One region of the Streptomyces sp. NPDC050263 genome, then DNA from elsewhere that is predicted to be linked to it. Evidence: riboswitches for the same ligand, from Rfam matches in the RefSeq annotation. Region 1 holds a riboswitch; each other region holds the start of a gene.
The links. Region 1 has a riboswitch for cyclic di-AMP ahead of AB0J04_RS02235 (LysM peptidoglycan-binding domain-containing M23 family metallopeptidase). Riboswitches for the same ligand answer to the same signal wherever they lie in the genome.
Positions count from the first base shown of each region.

Region 2: another riboswitch for cyclic di-AMP. It lies ahead of AB0J04_RS43175 (transglycosylase family protein); the one in region 1 lies ahead of AB0J04_RS02235 (LysM peptidoglycan-binding domain-containing M23 family metallopeptidase).
Region 3: another riboswitch for cyclic di-AMP. It lies ahead of AB0J04_RS43505 (C40 family peptidase); the one in region 1 lies ahead of AB0J04_RS02235 (LysM peptidoglycan-binding domain-containing M23 family metallopeptidase).

Region 1 is NZ_JBFAKW010000003.1:119,255-125,902, reverse strand. It holds gene AB0J04_RS02255 (SIMPL domain-containing protein) at 1-141, opposite strand, end outside; gene AB0J04_RS02250 (SGNH/GDSL hydrolase family protein) at 359-1,144, opposite strand; gene AB0J04_RS02245 (DUF6250 domain-containing protein) at 1,271-1,981, opposite strand; gene AB0J04_RS02240 (SGNH/GDSL hydrolase family protein) at 1,965-3,131, opposite strand; gene AB0J04_RS02235 (LysM peptidoglycan-binding domain-containing M23 family metallopeptidase) at 3,383-4,345, opposite strand; cyclic di-AMP (ydaO/yuaA leader) riboswitch at 4,350-4,507, opposite strand; gene AB0J04_RS02230 (alpha-galactosidase) at 4,812-6,648, opposite strand, start outside.
Region 2 is NZ_JBFAKW010000190.1:6,615-13,262, forward strand. It holds gene AB0J04_RS43165 (cytochrome P450) at 1-485, shown strand, start outside; gene AB0J04_RS43170 (transglycosylase family protein) at 675-1,766, shown strand; cyclic di-AMP (ydaO/yuaA leader) riboswitch at 1,973-2,141, shown strand; gene AB0J04_RS43175 (transglycosylase family protein) at 2,145-2,831, shown strand; gene eno (phosphopyruvate hydratase) at 3,169-4,455, shown strand; gene AB0J04_RS43185 (septum formation initiator family protein) at 4,556-5,032, shown strand; gene AB0J04_RS43190 (DUF501 domain-containing protein) at 5,085-5,609, shown strand; gene AB0J04_RS43195 (Ppx/GppA phosphatase family protein) at 5,740-6,648, shown strand, end outside.
Region 3 is NZ_JBFAKW010000195.1:3,699-10,346, forward strand. It holds gene AB0J04_RS43495 (ATP-dependent Clp protease proteolytic subunit) at 3-638, shown strand; gene AB0J04_RS43500 (hypothetical protein) at 646-951, shown strand; cyclic di-AMP (ydaO/yuaA leader) riboswitch at 1,331-1,535, shown strand; gene AB0J04_RS43505 (C40 family peptidase) at 1,539-2,012, shown strand; gene AB0J04_RS43510 (ATP-binding protein) at 2,051-2,539, opposite strand; gene AB0J04_RS43515 (helix-turn-helix transcriptional regulator) at 2,753-3,613, shown strand; gene AB0J04_RS43520 (DUF397 domain-containing protein) at 3,623-3,856, shown strand; gene AB0J04_RS43525 (8-amino-7-oxononanoate synthase) at 3,937-5,064, opposite strand; gene bioB (biotin synthase BioB) at 5,213-6,439, shown strand; gene AB0J04_RS43535 (adenosylmethionine--8-amino-7-oxononanoate transaminase) at 6,432-6,648, shown strand, end outside.

The DNA.
Region 1 (6,648 bases):
GCTGCCTTCGCCGGTCACCGTCACGGTGGCGGGGACGGCCGGCGCGGGACGGGCCGCGACCGGCGCCGCGGCGAGCGTCGGGACGCCCAGGGCGAGCAGGGAGACGAGGGCCACGGCGACGGGCGTACGGGGAAGGCGCATGCGGGACCGGTCCTTCGAGGTGGCGGAGGGGACGGGGTGCGACTGCGGCGGGCGCGGGTGGGGTCATCCCAGCACTCGTGACGGGCCCCGCCCGGGCACCACTCCCGTGCGCTCACCTCACTGGTGGAGCGAGCGGCCGACCGTACGACGTCGACGGCCGACCGCTGCTCCACGCACCAGCTGCTCCACGCACCAGCTGCTCCACGCGACCGTCTCTTCAGGCGACGGCCGCGATCCGCATCCGGATGTCGTCCGGCGACAGCGTGCCCTTGGCGGTCACGTGGTCGCCGGAGGACTCCCCGCGCAGCCGGCGTCCGATCCACGGCACGAGGTACTCGCGCGCCCAGTGGACGTCGTCGCGCCGCACGTCGAGGGGGCCGCGCGGCGGGAGCGGCGGCCAGGGCTGCTCCGGGTCGGCCGGTACCTCCAGGTCGAGGACCTGCCCGGCGCGCAGCGCCACGCGCGTGTGGCCCTCCGGGGAGAGGTGGAGCCGGTCGCCGTCCCAGGCCCTGCGGTCCTGCACGGACTTCAGGGACCACAGGTCGAGCACCGGGCAGCCGTACCGGTCGGCGACGGCACGCACATGTCCGTTGTAGGTGGCGATCTTGCCGCGCAGATGCTTGAGCACGGGGACGCCTCGGGTGTCGAAGCCGGTGGTCACCATGACCGTGCCGGCTACGGCGGTCAGGGCCGAGATCGCGCGCTCGAAACGCTCGGCGACCTCGTCCGGGTCGGTGCCTGGACGGATGATGTCGTTGCCGCCCGCACAGAAGGAGACCAGGTCCGGGGCGAGTGCCACCGCCCTGGGGAGTTGGTCCTCCATGATCTGGTCGAGCAGCTTTCCGCGGACCGCGAGGTTGGTGTAGTTGAAGTCGCCTTCGGGCTGCCGGTCCGCGAGGAGTACCGCGAACCGGTCGGCCCAGCCGACGAACGCCCCGTCGGGGCCGGGGTCGCCGACGCCCTCGGTGAAGCTGTCCCCCACCGCCACGTACGACCCGATCACTGATCTGTTGTCATTCTTCGAATCGTCTGCCACAGCCGTTCATCATTCACCCTCGAATGTGACCTACGCGATCGTAGGAAGGGGTTGACGAACGGTGAGATATGACACTCTTAAAGAGTTTGCCAATCAGGGAATAAGGGACCAGACCCGGAAGTTCTTGATCCGGAAGTGACTCCACGTGGTACGGAAGGCGAAGTGCCCGCTCGGGTACGGCTCCGGGTCGGTGTAGTCGAACACCAGCCGCCCATTGTTCCACCAGCGGACGGCCGGACCGTCGGAGACGATACGGACGTGGTGCGGCTCGTTCGGCACGAGCAGCGGCTCGGTGTAGTCGTAGATCAGCGGACGCACCCCCGCCTCGCCGACGTAGCGGCGCAGCCGGGTCGTGGTGTTGGTGTTGGCGCCGTAGCCGACGTAGTACGTCTTGAGGTGGTCGTACTCGGCGAGGGCCCCGCCGCGCGAGGTGGCGAAGAGGTCCTGCGGGGAGCGGACGTCGACGGCGTTCCAGAAGTTGTTGAGGTCGGAGACCCGGTCGTTGACCCCGCCCGCGGAGACGGGCGTGGCGACGTACTCGATGACGTACGGCCCGGTGAACGGCCGCTTGAACCAGATCGTCGCGCCGGCGGGCACGTCGACCTCCAGGGTTTCGCGCGAGGCGGTGACGGTCCCGCCCTTCTCCAGTTCCACGGCCCACTGCCGCAGCCCGTGCCGGAAGTCGTCGTGCGCCATGAGACGGCGGTGGCGGCGGGGCGTGGCGCTCGCGGTGGCGGCGGGCGAGAGGGCGGCCAGGGCGGTGCCGGCGGCGAGGGCTCCGAATGCTCTACGCGTGGTCGTCACGACGGTCTGCTCCTTCGGGGAGGGTGATGGCGGGCCCGGGGACACGGCGGGTCTCGGTGCCGAGGCAGTAGTCGGGGTACACGGACCGGAGGTGGCCGCGCACGGTCCGGCCGAGGCGGTACGCGGGGTTCTGGGCGAGCGCGCGGCCGCGGCTGGCGGCCGGCTCGGTGGAGGTGTAGAGGTGCGGGGCGGTGCGGTCGCCGGTGACGGCGACGGTTCTTCGACGGCGGGTGGCGTTCACCGGTGCTCCTTCACGGGCTTTCCGATGAGGGGGATCAGGCGGTCGGCCGCCGTGCGGTGGCCCTGGGCGCTCGGCGTGGACGGTGTCGTGGAAGTCACCGTCCGCCGCCGCGAGCCAGCCGGTGGCGTCGACGAACTCCGTGCGCCGGTCGGCGAGTTCGGCGACCACCGCGACGATGTCGGCGGCGTGCGCTCCGCCGAAGGGACGCAGGGCGAGAAGGCGGGCGTACGGTGCGGCCGCCCGCAGACGTTCGAGATGGGCGCGGCAGGCGGCGCGGAACTCGGCCGAGCCGAACGCGGTGTCGTCGGCGCCCTGGTTGACGACGATCACGTCGGCGTCGCGGTCCGGCCGGGCCGGGGAGCCCGCGCAGTTCCAGCCGTACGCGTCACCGGCGGCCGGCACTCCCCCGTGGCCGGCCTGGAGCACACCCTGGCGGCCGAAGCCTACCTGGGCGAGCGAGGCGTGCAGGGCGTCGGCGACCGGGGTGGGGTGGGCGGCCGTCCCGTCGGCGCAGTCCGAGGCGTCGTCCGCGCAGAGCGCCAGGACACCCTGGGTGACGAAGTCGCCGTAGAAGACCGACTCCGGTGCTCTCACGGCACGTCGCTCCAGCAGGCGGCCGCGGATCCCGGTCAGCGCGACCCCCGACTCCAGCGGCGGGGCCCACCGGTTCACCCGTGAGAAGACGTCCTTCACGGACAGCTCGGCCGTGTGCGGCCCCCGCCCGGTCGCCGTGATCCCGAGGTCGCCGCGGTCGCCGCGGTCGACGGCGTACAGCCGCTCGGGGCCGCCGTCGACGGAGACGTACACCTGCGCGGGCACGGTGACCGACGAGACGTCGCACAGGGTGTGGACGGCACTGGTCGCGGCGCACTCGAAGACGGCGGTGCGTCGGTGGACGATGCCGGACACGAGACCTCCGAAGAGCGGTAGAAAGCGCTTGCCCCCTGACGGAGATCACTGTGTACTCACTCTGGCCCGGCTGTCGATGGGGCGAAAACGGATGCCATGGGGCTGCCATACGCATGCCACACCAGCGCAATGAAACGATCAAGGAAACGCCTACGGAAACACCGAAGGCCGGACCCGGGGATCGGGGTCCGGCCTTCGGCTGCGTGTCAGGCGGTGGGTCGTCAGCGGGGGTCGGACGACCGGGACCTGCTCTAGACGGAGACTCCGTGCGAGCGCAGGTAGGCGATCGGGTCCACGTCCGAGCCGTAGTTCGGCGTGGTGCGGATCTCGAAGTGCAGGTGCGGGCCGGTCACGTTGCCGGTCGCGCCGGAGAGACCGACCTGCTGGCCCGCGGTCACGGTCTGACCGGCCGAGACCGACAGCTGCGACAGGTGGGCGTACTGGGCGTAGTAGCCGTCGGCGAGCTTGATGACGACCTGGTTGCCGTACGCGCCGCCCCAGCCCGCGGAGACGACGGTGCCCGCGCCCACGGCCTTGAGGGAGGTGCCGGTCGGCACGACGAAGTCGACACCGGTGTGGTAGCCGCTGGACCACATGCTGCCGGCCACGTGGTACGCGGTGCCGACGGAGGCGCCGGCCACGGGGAGCCGGTAACCGCTGGAGGCGCTCGTGCCGCTCTCGGCGGCCTGGGTGGTCGCCTTCGAGGACGAGGACGAGGTGGAGGCCTTCGAGTCGGACGACTTCGAGGACTTCGACGACTTCGAGGACGTCGAGGACTTCGACGACGAGCCGCCCGAAGAGGAGGACGAACCGGACGACTCGGTCGTGCCGGTCGCGGCCCGCTTGCCGATCGAGAGCTTGAGGCCGGGGTGGATCAGCGAGGGGTCGTCGCCGACGGCCGCGCGGTTGTCCTGGTACAGCTTCTGCCAGCCGCCGCTGACGTTCTGCTCGTCCGCGATCTTCGAGAGGCAGTCGCCGGACCGCACGATGTAGGTCTTGGCGGCGGCGGTCTTCCGGGTGACCGGAGCGGCCTGCACGGCGCTTTCCGAAACCGTCTGCGCGACCGACTGGGAAGCGGACTGGGCGGGGGCCGCGTGGGCGCCGGTGGCGCCCATGAGCGGAAGGGCGAGCGCTGCGCCGCCGGTTCCGGCGACGGCTATGGAACGAGTGAAGCGCTGGGTCTTCGGACGGCGGTGCTTACCCTTCGCGGGCATGGCGAATTCCTCTCCGGCGCCTGCGAGGTGAGCTGTCGGGTGCGAGCTGGAGATGCCCGGCCGCGCCGAGGCGCGGCTTTACCCCAAGCCTGTTCCGGGACCGGAACAGGCGGTTGTGCCTGTGGGTCCCCCGCTCCTGCCGTGGACGGGTGGGTGTGCGGACTCCGGGCGGCGGCAGGATTAGGCATCCGTCCGGATTGGTGTGGAACGTAAGCGACCAAGACGCACGGGGACAAGCAGAGGTTGCACGGCTAATGCATTTCTCTTGATCTGCTGCGAGAATTCCCGGTCACGCTCCGTGAATCCAAACGCCCGCGATTCACTGAATACCCTTGAAAAGCGCATGAATTACGTGAACATGACGTACGACGTACGGTCACGGATATGACGCTCCTCACGTGACAGCCCTCCAGGATCCTTTATTCCGGAGCGAGTTGGAATTAAGGATCCAATTCGGACAGAAAGCTCAGATGCGACGGAGTCGGATAACCGTCGCATCGAGGTCGCCCTTCAGGCCGGTGCGCAGCCCATGGTGCAACAGCACCGCACCCCGGTGGATTTCGCCCGTTTCGCGGCATTCGTACGACGCCGTCGGGTCGAGTCCGCGCAGCCGGAGCGCCGGTACGGGCTCCCCGAACCGCTGGGCCTGGAGCCAGGCGAGGACGACGCTCTCGTCGCCGCGCACGTACTGGACGGCGCTCAGGCCGCCTGCCGGGGGACGCAGCCGGTAGAGGTCGCCGTGTTGCACGAGGGGCCGGATGTCCTTGTAGAGGTCCACCCACTCCCGCGCCTGAGCCAACTCCTCCTCGCCCCACTCCGAGAGGTCGCCGCCGACGCCGAGCACACCGGCCATGGCGCTGACGAACCGGAAGCGCAGCGAGCTGGTCCGGCCGTTGAGCTGCGCGTTGGGGCTGTCGGTGACCCACGCGGCCATGACCCGGGCGGGGTGGATCTGACTGAAGCCGTGCTGGATGTCGAGCCGGTCGAGCGGGTCGGTGTTGTCGGAGGTCCACACCTGGTCGGTACGGCTCATGATCCCCAGGTCGATGCGTCCGCCGCCGCCCGAGCAGGACTCGAAGGCGACGCCCGGGTGGGCGGCCCGCAGTCGGTCCAGGAGGCCGTACAGGGCTCGCACATGGTCGACCCAGAGGCGCTGCGGGTAGGGGTCGTCCGGCCAGCCGGCGTCGGTGAAGCAGCGGTTGAAGTCCCACTTGACGTAGTCGACGGGGGCACTGGAGAGAAGCCCGTGGAGCTGCTGCCAGAGATACTCCTGGACATCCTCTCGCGCGAGGTTGAGTACGAGCTGATTGCGGAACTCCGTCCGCTTTCGTCCCGTTTGGAACTGCACCCAGTCGGGGTGGGCCCGGTACAGCTCGCTGTCGGGGTTGACCATCTCGGGCTCGACCCAGATGCCGAACTGCATGCCGAGAGCGTGCACGTAGTCCGCGAGGGGCTTCAGGCCGTTCGGGAAGCGGTCGGGGTTGGGCCGCCAGTCGCCGAGCCCGGCGTTGTCGCCGGTGCGCGCCCCGAACCAGCCGTCGTCGACGACGAACAGTTCGACCCCGATCGCCGCGGCGCGCCGGGCGAGGGTCGCCTGCTGCTCCTCGGAGATGTCGAAGTAGGTGGCCTCCCAGGAGTTGAACAGCACCGGCCGGTCCTGCTCGGCGTCCGGGACGACGTACGCGCGCTGGTAGGCGTGCCAGGCGCGGCTCGCGCCGCCGAAGCCGGCGTCGCTCCACAGCCCGGCGAAGACGGGCGTGGTGAAGGACTCGCCGGCCGCCAGCCGCAGCAGGCCCGAGTCGTCGTAGCCCGCGCCGCCGGTGATCTGCACGCGCGCGTCGGGGAGTTGCGCGACGGCGATCCGCCAGGAGCCCGACCAGCCGAGGGCGCAGCCGTAGACCTCGCCGCGCTCCTCGGTCGCGTCGGTGTCCAGGGCGACCCACGGCAGGTGCTGGTGGCCGGTGTGGCCGCGGCGGCTGCCGATGACCTTCTCACCGTAGGTGAGGGGGGAGCGCGTGAGCCGCGACTCGGCGGCCCAGCGGCCGTGCAGCTGGGACAGCCGCCAGTCCTCGCGCTCGGGCAGGGTCCAGGTGGCGGAGTCGGCGCGCAGCAGCTCCAGCGGCTGCGTGCCGTCGTTGCGCAGGGTCGTCCAGCGCTCGACGACGTCGCCGCGCATCCGGTAGTGCAGGGTGACGGTGAGACCGGCGTCCCGGAAGCGCAGCCTGAGCTCGTCGCCGTCGCTCTCGTGGGCCTCGAAGGTCCACTCGGTGCCGCGCCGTTCGTCGGTGCGCACGGACAGGGCG
Region 2 (6,648 bases), on a different contig from region 1:
ACGCCCTCCTCACCCACCCCGAGCAGCGCGAACGCCTCCAACGGTCCCTCACCGAGGCCGACGGCGACCGCACCCTCCTGGAGACCGGCGTCGAGGAACTGCTGCGCTACGACGGCCCCGTGGAGCTCGCCACCTGGCGGTTCGCGACCGAGCCGCTCAGCATCGGCGGGCAGGACATCGCGCAGGGCGACCCCGTCCTCGTCGTTCTGGCGGCCGCCGACCGCGATCCGGCCCGCTTCGCCGACCCCGACAGCCTCGATCTGTCCCGCCGTGACAATCAACACCTCGGCTACGGCCACGGCATCCACTACTGCCTGGGCGCGCCGCTGGCCCGCCTGGAGGGCCAGACCGCGCTGGCCGCCCTCCTCACCCGGCTGCCCGACCTCCGACTGGCCGAGGACCCGGCCCAGTTGAGGTGGCGTGGCGGGCTCATCATGCGCGGACTGCGGACCCTGCCGGTCGAGTTCACTCCGGTACATGCCTGACCGGTTGTCAGCCGGAGTGTGACCATTCGGCGAGGCGAAGGTGACCGACCCTCAACTCTGTGATCTTCACGTGATCTGCGCGGCATTAACTTGTGACAAGTGATCGTGTGCCGATACGTTCGCTCGTCAGCGCGACGCGTCAGTCGCACCCGTCGCGCCGGTCACCGCTGTCCAGAGAAAGGCCCTCGCATGCTCTCCGGGAACGGTCGTCACCGTCGCCCCCGTCAGGCTCCGGCCCTCCTGGTCGCCGCCGGAGTGACCGGCTCCGCCATCGCCATCCCGCTGCTGGCCGCCTCCGGCGCGAGCGCCGCCGACGGCACGGTGTGGGACAAGGTCGCGCAGTGCGAGACCGGCGGCTCGTGGAGCGCCGTCGGCAAGGCCGACGGCGAGCGCGGCGGACTGGGCCTCACCCAGAAGCAGTGGGAGACGTACGGCGGACTCGACTACGCGACGAGCCCTGACCTGGCCAGCCGCAACCAGCAGATAGCCGTGGCGCAGAAGCTGCTCGCCGCCGAGGACGTCGGCGCGTGGGGCACCTGCGGGCTGACCTCCGGGCTCACCCAGGCGAACGGCGCGCTGGACGTGGACACCGGCGTGGCGGACGACTCGTCCGACTCGTCTTCCTCGTCCGGATTGTCCGACCTGTCCAAGGGGTTGGACGGAGACTCCTCGGACTCTTCGGGTTCCTCGGACTCTTCGGACTCTTCGGGCTCGTCGAGTGCCGACGGCAGCTCGACGGGATCGTCCGAGACATCCGACTCGTCCGCAGATTCTTCCAGTTCACCTCCCTCGTCCCCTTCGTCGCCTTCCTCCCCCTCGTCCTCCGCCGCCGCGGACGACTCCGCCGAGGTCGACGGCTCCCCCTCGGCGACGTCGGAAGCGGACGACTCGGGCAACTCGGACAAGTCGTTCCAGGATGCGGGCTCTTGGAGCCTCGTCGACACCGGCTCCCTCGGCTCCGGCAAACACCGCGGCGCGACCGCCGACGAGAGCGCGGCCCCGACCGCGGCCCCGGCCGCGGCCCCGACGACGAAGAGCGCCACCGGCCCGGCCGCCACCGCTGTGGACGGCGCCGCCGTGGACGGCACTGCCCCCGCCTCCACCGGCCGGCATGCCGCGGTCGCCTACGTGGTCCAGGGAGGTGACTCGCTCGTCTCCATCGCCGACTCCCTTGGCATCGACGGCGGATGGCAGGCCCTCTATGCCGAGAACAAGGACGTCATCGGCGCCGACCCGAGCGACATCGCCCCCGGTCAGACCCTCGACACAGCGGTTCAATAGGGCAGGAACGCACAGAAAAACGCCGGGAGTTCACGTCACACTTCGCTCCAGAATGTCCGGTTTGGTGAAAGTGTGGGATGAGTCTCAGAAGCCCTGATCGTCTTTGAATTTCCGCGGATCACGTGGCTACGGTCAAGGCCGCTCGGCAATCCGAGCCCCGGTCGTCGCAACGCCGAGTCCTGCCAGCGGCTGCCCGGGAACAGTCGTCGCGTCAAGCGCCGTAGGCAGGAGCGGGGGACCCAAGGTAAGTGCCGGGGACAGCGGTTGACGCTGGAACCGGCTCGGGGTGAAGCCGCGCACCGCGAGGTGCGCGGCCGGGCAACTCAACCGGCCCGAACCCGACAGCTCACCTCGCAGGCGTCGGTGAGGGGATCCACCATGCTGTTTTCCGGTAAGGGCAAGCACCGCCGTCCGTCCAAGGCCACCCGCGTCGCCGCGCTGGCCGGCGTCACCGGTGTCGCCATCGCCGCCCCGCTCATGGCGGCGGGCAACGCCTCCGCCGCCACCGCCGCCGAGTGGGACAAGGTCGCCCAGTGCGAGTCCGGCGGCAACTGGTCCATCAACACCGGCAACGGCTACTACGGCGGCCTGCAGTTCTCCGCCTCCACCTGGGCCGCGTACGGCGGCACGCAGTACGCGGCGCAGGCCAACCAGGCCTCCAAGGCCCAGCAGATAGCCGTCGCCGAGAAGGTCCTCGCGGGCCAGGGCAAGGGCGCCTGGCCGGTCTGCGGCACGGGCCTGTCCGGCGCCGCCTACGACGGCGGCAGCGCCGAGTCCTCCGGCTCCTCCGGCAGCGACACGAGCACCAGCACCCGCTCGACCGAGGAGCAGAGCGCCTCCCGCTCGACCGACCGCCCGGCCGCCTCCAAGACGGTCACCACCCCGACCGGCAAGAAGGTCGAGAAGGGCGACGGCGAGTACAAGGTCGTCAAGGGCGACACCCTCAGCTCCATCGCCGAGAAGCACAAGGTCGCCGGCGGCTGGCAGAAGCTGTTCGAGCTGAACAAGGACATCGTCGACGACGCCGACCTCATCTACCCGGGCCAGCAGCTGCACCTGAAGTGAGCCCCGGCTCCCGTAGCGGGCCCCCGCTCCCGAAGTGACATCCGGCTCCCAGGGAGGTCACAGCGCCCTCATGGGCGGGGTCCGCACACTGAAGACCTCGTGAGGGTCACCCCCCGTCCCCACGGGCCCCCCGCTCCGGTGCGTGTTCCCCCGTACGCGCCGGAGCGGGGTTTCTCTTTGGCTGTTTGTCACTTCCCCTTTGTTCCGGGCGGGAACAATGTGTACGGTCAGTTCGTCCACAGGGCGGTCGGTCGGCTGCCGACGCCCCTCGGGCGGTTAGGCTCTAGTCGCAAGGCCCACGGGCCCCGCACTCTCAGCGTCACATCCCAAGAAGGAGATGCTCGTGCCGTCCATCGACGTCGTCGTAGCCCGGGAAATCCTGGACTCCCGAGGCAACCCCACGGTCGAGGTCGAGGTCGGCCTCGACGACGGCAGCACGGGTCGTGCCGCCGTTCCGTCCGGCGCCTCCACCGGTGCCTTCGAGGCCGTCGAGCTCCGCGACGGTGACCCGAACCGCTACCACGGCAAGGGTGTCGAGAAGGCCGTCCTCGCCGTCATCGAGCAGATCGGCCCGGAGCTCGTCGGCTACGACGCCACCGAGCAGCGCCTGATCGACCAGGCCATGTTCGACCTGGACGCCACCGACAACAAGGGCTCCCTCGGCGCCAACGCCATCCTCGGCGTCTCGCTCGCCGTCGCCCACGCCGCCTCCGAGGCCAGCGATCTGCCGCTGTTCCGCTACCTGGGCGGCCCCAACGCGCACCTGCTGCCGGTGCCGATGATGAACATCCTGAACGGCGGCTCGCACGCCGACTCCAACGTGGACATCCAGGAGTTCATGATCGCCCCGATCGGCGCGGAGTCCTTCTCCGAGGCCCTGCGCTGGGGCGCCGAGGTCTACCACACCCTCAAGAAGGTGCTGAAGACCAAGGGCCTGTCCACCGGCCTCGGCGACGAGGGCGGCTTCGCCCCGAACCTGGAGTCCAACCGCGCCGCCCTCGACCTCATCGTCGAGGCCATCAAGCAGGCCGGTTACGTCCCCGGCGAGCAGATCGCGCTCGCGCTCGACGTCGCCGCGTCCGAGTTCTACAAGGACGGCAAGTACGAGTTCGAGGGCAAGTCCCGCTCGGCCGCCGAGATGACCGAGTACTACGAGGAGCTCGTCTCCGCGTACCCGCTCGTCTCCATCGAGGACCCGCTGTACGAGGACGACTGGGCCGGCTGGAACGTCATCACCGAGAAGCTGGGCGACAAGGTCCAGATCGTCGGCGACGACCTCTTCGTCACCAACCCGGAGCGTCTGGCCCGCGGCATCGAGGAGGGCTCCGCCAACGCCCTGCTCGTCAAGGTGAACCAGATCGGCTCGCTGACCGAGACCCTGGACGCCGTCGAGCTCGCCCAGCGCAACGGCTTCAAGTGCATGATGTCCCACCGCTCCGGCGAGACCGAGGACGTCACCATCGCCGACCTCGCCGTCGCCGTGAACTGCGGCCAGATCAAGACCGGCGCCCCGGCCCGCTCGGACCGCGTCGCCAAGTACAACCAGCTGCTGCGCATCGAGGAGATCCTCGACGACGCGGCGGTGTACGCCGGTCGCTCGGCCTTCCCCCGCTTCAAGGGCTGACAGGCAACAGTAGGAAGCGTCGTACGTACGTCCCCGTACCCGGTCCCGTACCGTGTGCGGGGACGTACGCACGTGTGAGAGCGGGAGGCGGGGAAGACCCATGGCCGTGAAGGACCGGGACCGTTTCTCCACCGCGACCAGGATCAAGCTGCTCGGCGAGCAGACCGCGGCCCGGGTCTACCGCTCCCAGACCAAGCGTCAGGCCCGCCGCTCCCGCCTCACCGGCCGGGCGGCCCTGCTGGCGCTCGTCCTGTGCACGCTGATCGTGGCCCTGGCCTACCCGATGCGCCAGTACGTCTCCCAGCGCGCCGACATCGCCGACCTGGAACGCGAGAAGCAGCAGGCCAGCGAGCGCGTCGAGCAGCTGCGCGACCTCAAGGCCCGCTGGCAGGACGACGCGTACGCCGAGCAGCAGATCCGGCTGCGGCTGCACTACGTACTGCCCGGGGAGACCGGCTACGTCGTGATCGACCCGGACGTGGTCAGGCAGTCGCGCGCCGACCTCGGGGCGGCCGACCGCCCCTGGTACTCGAACGTCTGGGACGGCGTCGACAAGTCGGACGCCGCCTCCCAGTGACACCAGTGACACCAGTGACAGCATTGAACCGACAGAGAGATTTTCGTACGGCATGGAAACTGCCCCGCCGACCACCCCGCGCACCGAGCCCACCGACGCGGACGTCGAGGCCTTCAAGCAGCAGCTCGGGCGCCCGCCGCGCGGCCTGCGCGCGATCGCGCACCGCTGCCCGTGCGGACAGCCGGACGTCGTCGAGACCGCGCCGCGCCTGCCCGACGGCACGCCCTTCCCGACGCTGTACTACCTGACGTGCCCGAAGGCCAACTCGGCGATCGGCACGTTGGAGGCCAACGGCGTGATGAAGGAGATGACGGACCGGCTGACGACCGACCCGGAGCTCGCCGCCTCCTACCGTGCCGCGCACGAGGACTACATCCGGCGCCGGGACGAGATCGAGGAGCTGAAGAACTTTCCCAGCGCGGGGGGCATGCCGGACCGGGTGAAGTGCCTGCACGTGCTCGTGGCGCACTCGCTGGCCGCCGGGCCGGGCGTGAACCCGCTCGGCGACGAGGCGTTGGCGATGCTGCCGCAGTGGTGGCGCAAGGGCGCCTGCGTGACGCTCGCCGCTGAGCAGTGACCGCCTCTCACCGTCCCGTCTCTGGGGGCTGCCGTCCCCAGGCCCCCGCTTCGGCCTGAACGGCCTCGTCCTCGAACTCCCCCGGAGGGGGTACCCCGGGACAGGCCGAGATACAGAAGGGCGTTCCACCATGACCCGTGTCGCTGCCGTCGACTGCGGCACCAACTCCATCCGCCTCCTCGTCGCCGACTGCGACCCGGAGACCGGTGAGCTCGTCGAGCTGGACCGGCGGATGACGATCGTCCGCCTCGGCCAGGGGGTGGACCGCACCGGCCGGCTCGCGCCCGAGGCGCTGGAGCGGACCTTCGCGGCCTGCCGGGAGTACGCGGCCGTCATCAAGGAGCACGGTGCGGAGCGGCTGCGCTTCGTCGCCACCTCCGCCTCCCGGGACGCGGAGAACCGGGACGACTTCGTGCGCGGGGTGCTCGACATCCTGGGCGTCGAACCCGAGGTCGTCACCGGCGACCAGGAGGCCGAGTTCTCCTTCACCGGGGCGACGAGGGAGCTGACGGGCCGCGAGGACCTCGGGAAGCCCTACCTGGTGGTGGACATCGGCGGCGGCTCGACGGAGTTCGTCGTGGGCGAGGAGCAGGTACGGGCCGCCCGCTCGGTCGACGTCGGCTGTGTGCGGATGACCGAACGGCACCTGGTCGTGGACGGGGAGATCACCGACCCGCCCACCGCAGAGCAGATCGCGGCGATGCGCGCCGACATCGAGGCGGCTCTCGACCTCGCCGAGAAGACGGTCCCGCTGCACGAGGCGCGCACGCTGGTCGGTCTGGCCGGTTCGGTCACGACGGTCTCGGCGATCGCTCAGAACCTCCCCGCGTACGACTCGGCGGCCATCCACCACTCCCGGGTCTCCCACGACCGGGTCCGCGAGATCACCGAGTGGCTGCTGCACTCCACCCACGCCGAGCGCGCGGCGGTCCCGTCGATGCACCCGGGCCGGGTGGACGTGATCGCGGCGGGTGCGCTGGTCCTCCTGTCGATCATGGAGCGGATCGGCGCGGAGGAGGTCGTGGTGAGCGAGCACGAC
Region 3 (6,648 bases), on a different contig from region 1:
CGATGAACCGACCGTCCGCCCGCTATGTCCTGCCCGAGTTCACCGAGCGCACCAGCTTCGGGACGCGGACGATGGATCCGTACTCGAAGCTGCTGGAGGAACGGATCGTCTTCCTCGGGACGCCGATCGACGACACCTCGGCGAACGACGTGATGGCCCAGCTCATGTACCTGGAGCACCAGGACCCGGACCGGGACATCGCGCTGTACATCAACTCCCCCGGCGGCTCCTTCAGCGCGATGACGGCCCTCTACGACACGATCCGGTACGTCACCTGCGACGTGGAGACGACCTGCCTGGGCCAGGCGGGCTCGTCCGCCGCCGTGCTGCTCGCGTCCGGCACGCCGGGCAAGCGGTTCGCACTGCCGGGCGCGCGGATGACGATCCGCCAGCCGTCGCTGCCCGGGCCCGTCGAGGGACAGACCAGCGATCTCGCGATCCGGGCCGAGGAGCTGGCCCGCATCCGGGCGAGCCTGGAGGAGATGCTCGTCCGGCACACCGGGCGGACGCCGGAGCAGGTGACCGCGGACATCGAGCGGGACAAGATCCTCACCGCCCCGGAGGCCCTGGAGTACGGCCTGGTGGACGCCATCATCCCGAGCCGCAGGCCCGCGGCCGGCACGCAGGGCGGGAGGTGAGCCGCCGATGGTGCCCGAACTTCCGCCGCTGCCCGCCCTGACGCACGCAGAGGCCGAGTTGATCGACGGTTACCTGGACGTGGTCGACCTGCTCGGCCGGATCAACCCCGCCCACCACGGGGACACCTACCGCGGACTGCGCGCGGCCCAGGCGCTGGTGGCCAAGGCGACCGCGCTGCGCGACGCGCTGACGCTGATGCACCAGCGGGGCGAGAGCGAGCTGCACGCGCCGACCCTCGCGCGGGCGCTGCGCGTCCTGGACGGGGAGCGCCGGACGGCGCGCGTCACGGTGCCTCCGCTCTCCGACAGTTGACCCGGCGTCCGGCCCGGCAGCCGACGCGGGCCGCGCTCCGGTCCGGGCGGCGCGCGCCCCGAACGAGACGTCCGGACCGGAGTTGAAACGGACCGGACGGGTTACCCCCGTTCGGCGTAGCGGCCGTTGCTTTTCGGGCTCGCCGGAGTTGCGCAAAAGCGTTCTTTTCGGGCGGAACAAAAGGCTCCGTCGCTGGTCCGGGGCCCTTTGGCGTCCTTGACAGCTGATCGGCCATCAGGGTGTCCACCCGAACGGGTGAGTGGTGAGTAACCCCACAAATCCCCGGTTCCGTTGGGTTTTTCGGACATGAGTGAGCCAAGATCCCTGACTGACGACAAGCCCCCGCCACAAGCGGCGGGGCGGTCCGGGCGGACGCCGAGTCCTGCCGCCGCCCGGATGCCCGGTCGACAGAAGTGCATCGGCAGGAGTGGAGGACCCAGGCACGACGGGTCGCCGGAACGATCGTCTCCGCATGGGAGGCGCCGGGCCGAGCAGCCCTTGGGGTGAAGCCGCAGTTGCGGCCGGGCAACTTTGTCAGCCCGAATCCGACAGGTCATCCTTCACAGGCGGCTGACGAAGGGTTGCGCATGACTGCGCTCAATCGTGTCCCGTCGCTCATGGTCCGGGCCGGTACGGCCTCGGCGTTCGCCATCGCCGCTGTGGGCGGCACGATCGTGGTCCCGGGGCTCGCCTCGGACGCCGCGGCCGCCACACCGGCGACGAAGGCGCTCCAGATCGCGGCCTCCAAGAAGGGCGCACCGTACAAGTACGGGGCCACCGGACCGAAGAGGTTCGACTGCTCGGGGCTCACGCTGTACTCGTACAAGAAGGCGGGCAAGAGCCTGCCGCGTACGGCGGCACAGCAGTACAACAAGACCAAGCACATCTCGGCGTCGAGCCGCAAGGCAGGCGACCTGGTCTTCTTCCACTCGGGTTCGAACGTGTACCACGTCGGGATCTACGCGGGCAACGGCAAGATCTGGCACTCGCCGAAGACCGGAGACGTGGTGAAACTGCAGAAGATCTGGACCAAGAGCGTCTGGTACGGCCGGGTCCGCTAAGGACCTGTCCGAGGCGGTGGCGGCGTCCGGACGCGCCGTCATCGCCCCGGGATCTCGCCCTCCGCCGGGGCTTGTGCCGCCAGGGCTCCGGCCACCGGCTCCGCCGCCGCGGACGTCCACGGGAGTTCGACGGTGACCGTCTTGCCGCCCTCCCGGGTGGGCCGCACTCTGAGCTTGCCGCCGCACTCCGCGGTCAGCCAGCGAATGATCACCATGCCTCGGCCGTTGTCCTGCTGGACGGCGGCCGGCAGTCGTTTGGGGAAACGCGGGTGGCTGTCGGTGACACCGATGCGCAAGTGTTCGTCACGGTCGAGGACGAGGTCCACCGTGAAGGTGGGTGACTGACCGAAGGTGTGCTGTACGGCGTTGGTGGTGAGTTCCGAGACGATCAGCAAGATGGCGTCGGCCGTCTCCGTGTCCGCCGGCAGACCCCATTCTCCGAGGGTGCCGGCCACGAAACCGCGGGCTGTGGAGACCGAGGCGGGATCGCTCGGCAGAATGACGGATGCTTCCAGGTGATCTGCCATGGCGACGTCGTCCCTTTCCCATGGGACCGGGGTCCGACACGGAGCGGAAGGTTCGAGTACGGTCCCGGACTGGTGCTTCTTCGCCAGACTGCCATTACCGCGCCGGTCACGGGTGGCGATCCACCAAGATATGCATATATCTGTCGCTCAATGCGGTGAACTCTGCGACGGCAGAGCGTATTTGGACGGCCCGTAAGGAGTAAGGAGGAGCCCGTGCAGCACGGACCCGCGGTACGCCGCCGGAAGCTGGGCGCCGAACTGCGCAATCTGCGCGCCCATGCGGGCCTCACCAGTGGTGAGGCCGCCCGGCTCGTGGGCTGGCACCAGTCCAAGGTGAGCCGCATCGAGACGGGCACCAGTGGGTCAAAACCGGCCGATGTGCGGTTACTCCTCGACGCCTACGGGGTGGCCGATCCGCAACTGCGGGAGCTGATGCTGGCGTTGGCCGGCGCCGACGGCAGCGGCGGCCGGGACCACTGGTGGCACGCCTACCGCGGGGTGCTGCCGCCCACCTACCGGGACTTCATCAGCCTGGAATCCCAGGCGAGCGCGATGCGCACGCTGGAGACAAGTGTGGTACCGGGGCTGTTGCAGACTCCCGAGTACGCCCGCGCGGTGACCAGGGCCGCGGTGGAGGGCGTCACGGAGGAGCAGCTCGACACGCTGGTCGCGGTGCGACTGGCCCGGCAGGACGTGCTGCGCGCGCAGCCGCCGCTGGAGCTGAACGCGGTGCTGGACGAGGCGGTGCTGCGGCGGGAGGTGGGCGGCCCCGAGGTGATGGCGCAACAGCTCGGCCGGCTCGTGGAGGCCGCCCGACTGCCCCAAGTGCGGCTACAGGTCCTTCCGTTCGCCGCCGGGGCGCATATCGGCGTAACCGGACCTTTCGTTATCTTCTCATTTTCGCGCACTTCTGATCTGGATGTGGTTGTTCTCGACCACTTGACGAGTAGCCTCTATCTGGAACGGAAAGAACACCTCGAGGCCTACACCGAGGCCTTCAACGCCCTTCGGGCGCATGCCCTTTCGCCCGGGGACTCATCGGATTACATCGCCGCGATAGCAGGCGGCGCGTAAGGAGGCACCATGTCCGCAGTACCGCGGAACGTACCTTCCAGTACCGATCCCGACCAGCTCCCGGCTGTGCTGTGGCTGCGCAGCAGCTACAGCACGGGAGCGAACAACTGCGTCGAGACGGCCCGGCCGGCCGCAGGCCCCTGGGCCGGTCTGCTCGCCGTACGCGACTCCAAGGACCCGGCCGGCCCCGCCCTGCTCTTCTCCCCCGAGAGCTGGACGGGTTTCACCGCCGCGTTGCGCTGACCGCACCGCAGTAGTCGGCGCACCCGTCAGCGGCGACCGACCCACCAGTCAGCGGCGACCCACGGCCGTGTCACGCCGACTCATGGTCGCGTCTCGCCGATCACCCGTACAGCGCGTTCCAGCTCGGCCCCGGAGAGGTCGGCCCGGGCGGTCAGCCTGAGGCGTGAGATGCCGTCGGGCACGGAGGGAGGACGGAAGCAGCCCACGGCCAGGCCTGCCGAGCGGCAGTCCGCCGCCCACTGCACGGCCTCCTCCGGGGACGGCGCACGCACGGAGACGACCGCGGCGTCCGGACGCACCGCTTCCAGGCCCGCGGCCGTCAGGCGTGCGTGCAGCTCGCCCGCCACCGCACGCGCGCGTGACGCCCGCTGCGGCTCCCCGCGCAGCAGCCGCAGGGCCGCCAGGGCCGCGCCCGCCGCCGCCGGGGCCAGGCCCGTGTCGAAGATGAACGTGCGGGCCGCGTTCACCAGATGGTCGATCACGCGCGCGGGGCCCAGCACCGCGCCGCCCTGGCTGCCGAGCGACTTGGACAGCGTGACCGTGACGACGACGTCGTCGGCGCCCGCGAGACCCGCCGCGTGGGGAGCGCCCTGTCCGCCGTCCCCGAGCACGCCGAGGCCGTGGGCGTCGTCGAGGACCAGTCCGGCGCCGTGCGCCCGGCAGGCGGCCGCGAGGGCGGCCAGCGGGGCGGCGTCTCCGTCGACCGAGAAGACGGTGTCGGAGACGGCCACGGCCGGTCCCTCATGGGTGCCGAGCGCCTTGCGCACCGCGTCCGGGTCGGCGTGCCCGACGACCTGGGCGGTGCCGCGGGCCAGCCGGCAGCCGTCGATGAGCGAGGCGTGGTTGCCCGCGTCGGAGACGATCAGCGAGCCGTGCGGGGCCAGCGCGGTGATCGCGGCGAGGTTGGCCGCGTACCCGGAGGAGAAGACCAGGGCCGCCTCGAACCCGCAGTGCTCCGCCAGCTCCCGCTCCAGCTCGCCGTGCAGCTCCGTGGTGCCGGTGACGAGCCGGGAGCCGGTCGCGCCGCCGCCCCAGGTCCGGGCGGCCGCCGCGGCCCCCTCGACGACCTCGGGATGGCGGGCCAGGCCCAGGTAGTCGTTGCTCGCGAGGTCGAGGAGCGGCGAGTCGGCCGGACGGGGCCGCAGCGTCCGTACGAGTCCGGCCCGGCGGCGCAGCTCCGCCTGCTCGTCGATCCAGCCGAACGCCATGGGTCCTCCGGGGATTTTGTAGGTAGCGGACAGACCCTAGCGGCCGGGCCGCCCACCCACGGTGTGGCAATACCCACACGTCGAACCGGGTGTGTTGTGCGATCCCTACCTTGGCCCGAAGCAGGTGCGTAGGACAGGATCGGCTCTCATGGACCTGCTGAACACGCTGGTGGACAAGGGGCTTCGGCGCGAGCTGCCGACCCGCGAGGAAGCGCTGGCCGTCCTCGCCACTTCCGACGACGACGTGCTCGATGTGGTGGCCGCGGCCGGCAAGGTGCGCCGGCAGTGGTTCGGGCGCCGGGTGAAGCTCAACTACCTCGTCAACCTCAAGTCGGGGCTGTGCCCCGAGGACTGCTCCTACTGCTCCCAGCGGCTCGGCTCCACGGCCGGGATCCTGAAGTACGCCTGGCTCAAGCCCGACGAGGCCTCCAGGGCCGCGGCCGCCGGGCTGGCCGGCGGGGCCAAGCGGGTCTGCCTGGTGGCGTCCGGGCGCGGCCCGACGGACCGGGACGTGGACCGGGTCGCGGGCACCATCAAGGCGATCAAGGACCAGAACGAGGGCGTCGAGGTGTGCGCCTGTCTGGGGCTGCTCTCCGACGGCCAGGCCGAGCGGCTGCGCGAGGCGGGCGCCGACGCCTACAACCACAACCTGAACACGTCCGAGTCGACCTACGGCGAGATCACCACCACCCACACCTACGCCGACCGGGTGGACACGGTCCAGAAGGCGCACGCGGCCGGTCTGTCGGCCTGCTCGGGTCTGATCGCCGGCATGGGCGAGTCGGACGAGGACCTGGTGGACGTCGTCTTCTCGCTGCGCGAGCTGGACCCGGACTCGGTGCCGGTCAACTTCCTCATCCCGGTCGAGGGCACCCCGCTGGCCAAGGAGTGGAACCTCACCCCGCAGCGCTGTCTGCGGATCCTGGCGATGGTGCGGTTCGTGTGCCCGGACGTCGAGGTGCGCATCGCGGGCGGCCGCGAGGTCCATCTGCGCTCGATGCAGCCGCTCGCCCTGCACCTGGCCAACTCGATCTTCCTCGGCGACTACCTCACCACCGAGGGCCAGGCCGGCAAGGCCGACCTTGAGATGATCGCGGACGCCGGGTTCGAGGTGGAGGGCGCGGAGCAGGTCACCCTGCCGGAGCACCGGGTGACGGCGGACGGTGGCGGCGGCTGCGGTTCGCACGCCGACGCCGGGTGCGGATCGCACGAGGGGGGCGGCTGCGGGTCGCACGAGGGCGGTGGCTGCGGGTCGCACGAGGGCGGCGGTGTCTGCGGGACGGCGGCTGCCGCGCCGGCCGCGAGCGAGCCCCGTACGGACCTGGTCGCCGTGCGCCGTCGGGGCGCCGGCACCGATCTCGCGCCCAATGCCTGAGCTGCCCTCGTTCGACGTCCCGGAGCTGCTGGAGCTCGACCGGCGGCACGTCTGGCATCCGTACGGGCCGATGCCCGGCCGGGTGGACCCGCTCGTCGTGGAGTCGGCGAGCGGGGTGCGGCTGCGGCCGGCGGACGGCTCGGGCGAGCTGGTCGACGGCATGTCGTCGTGGTGGTCGGCGATCCACGGCTACCGCCACCCGGTGCTCG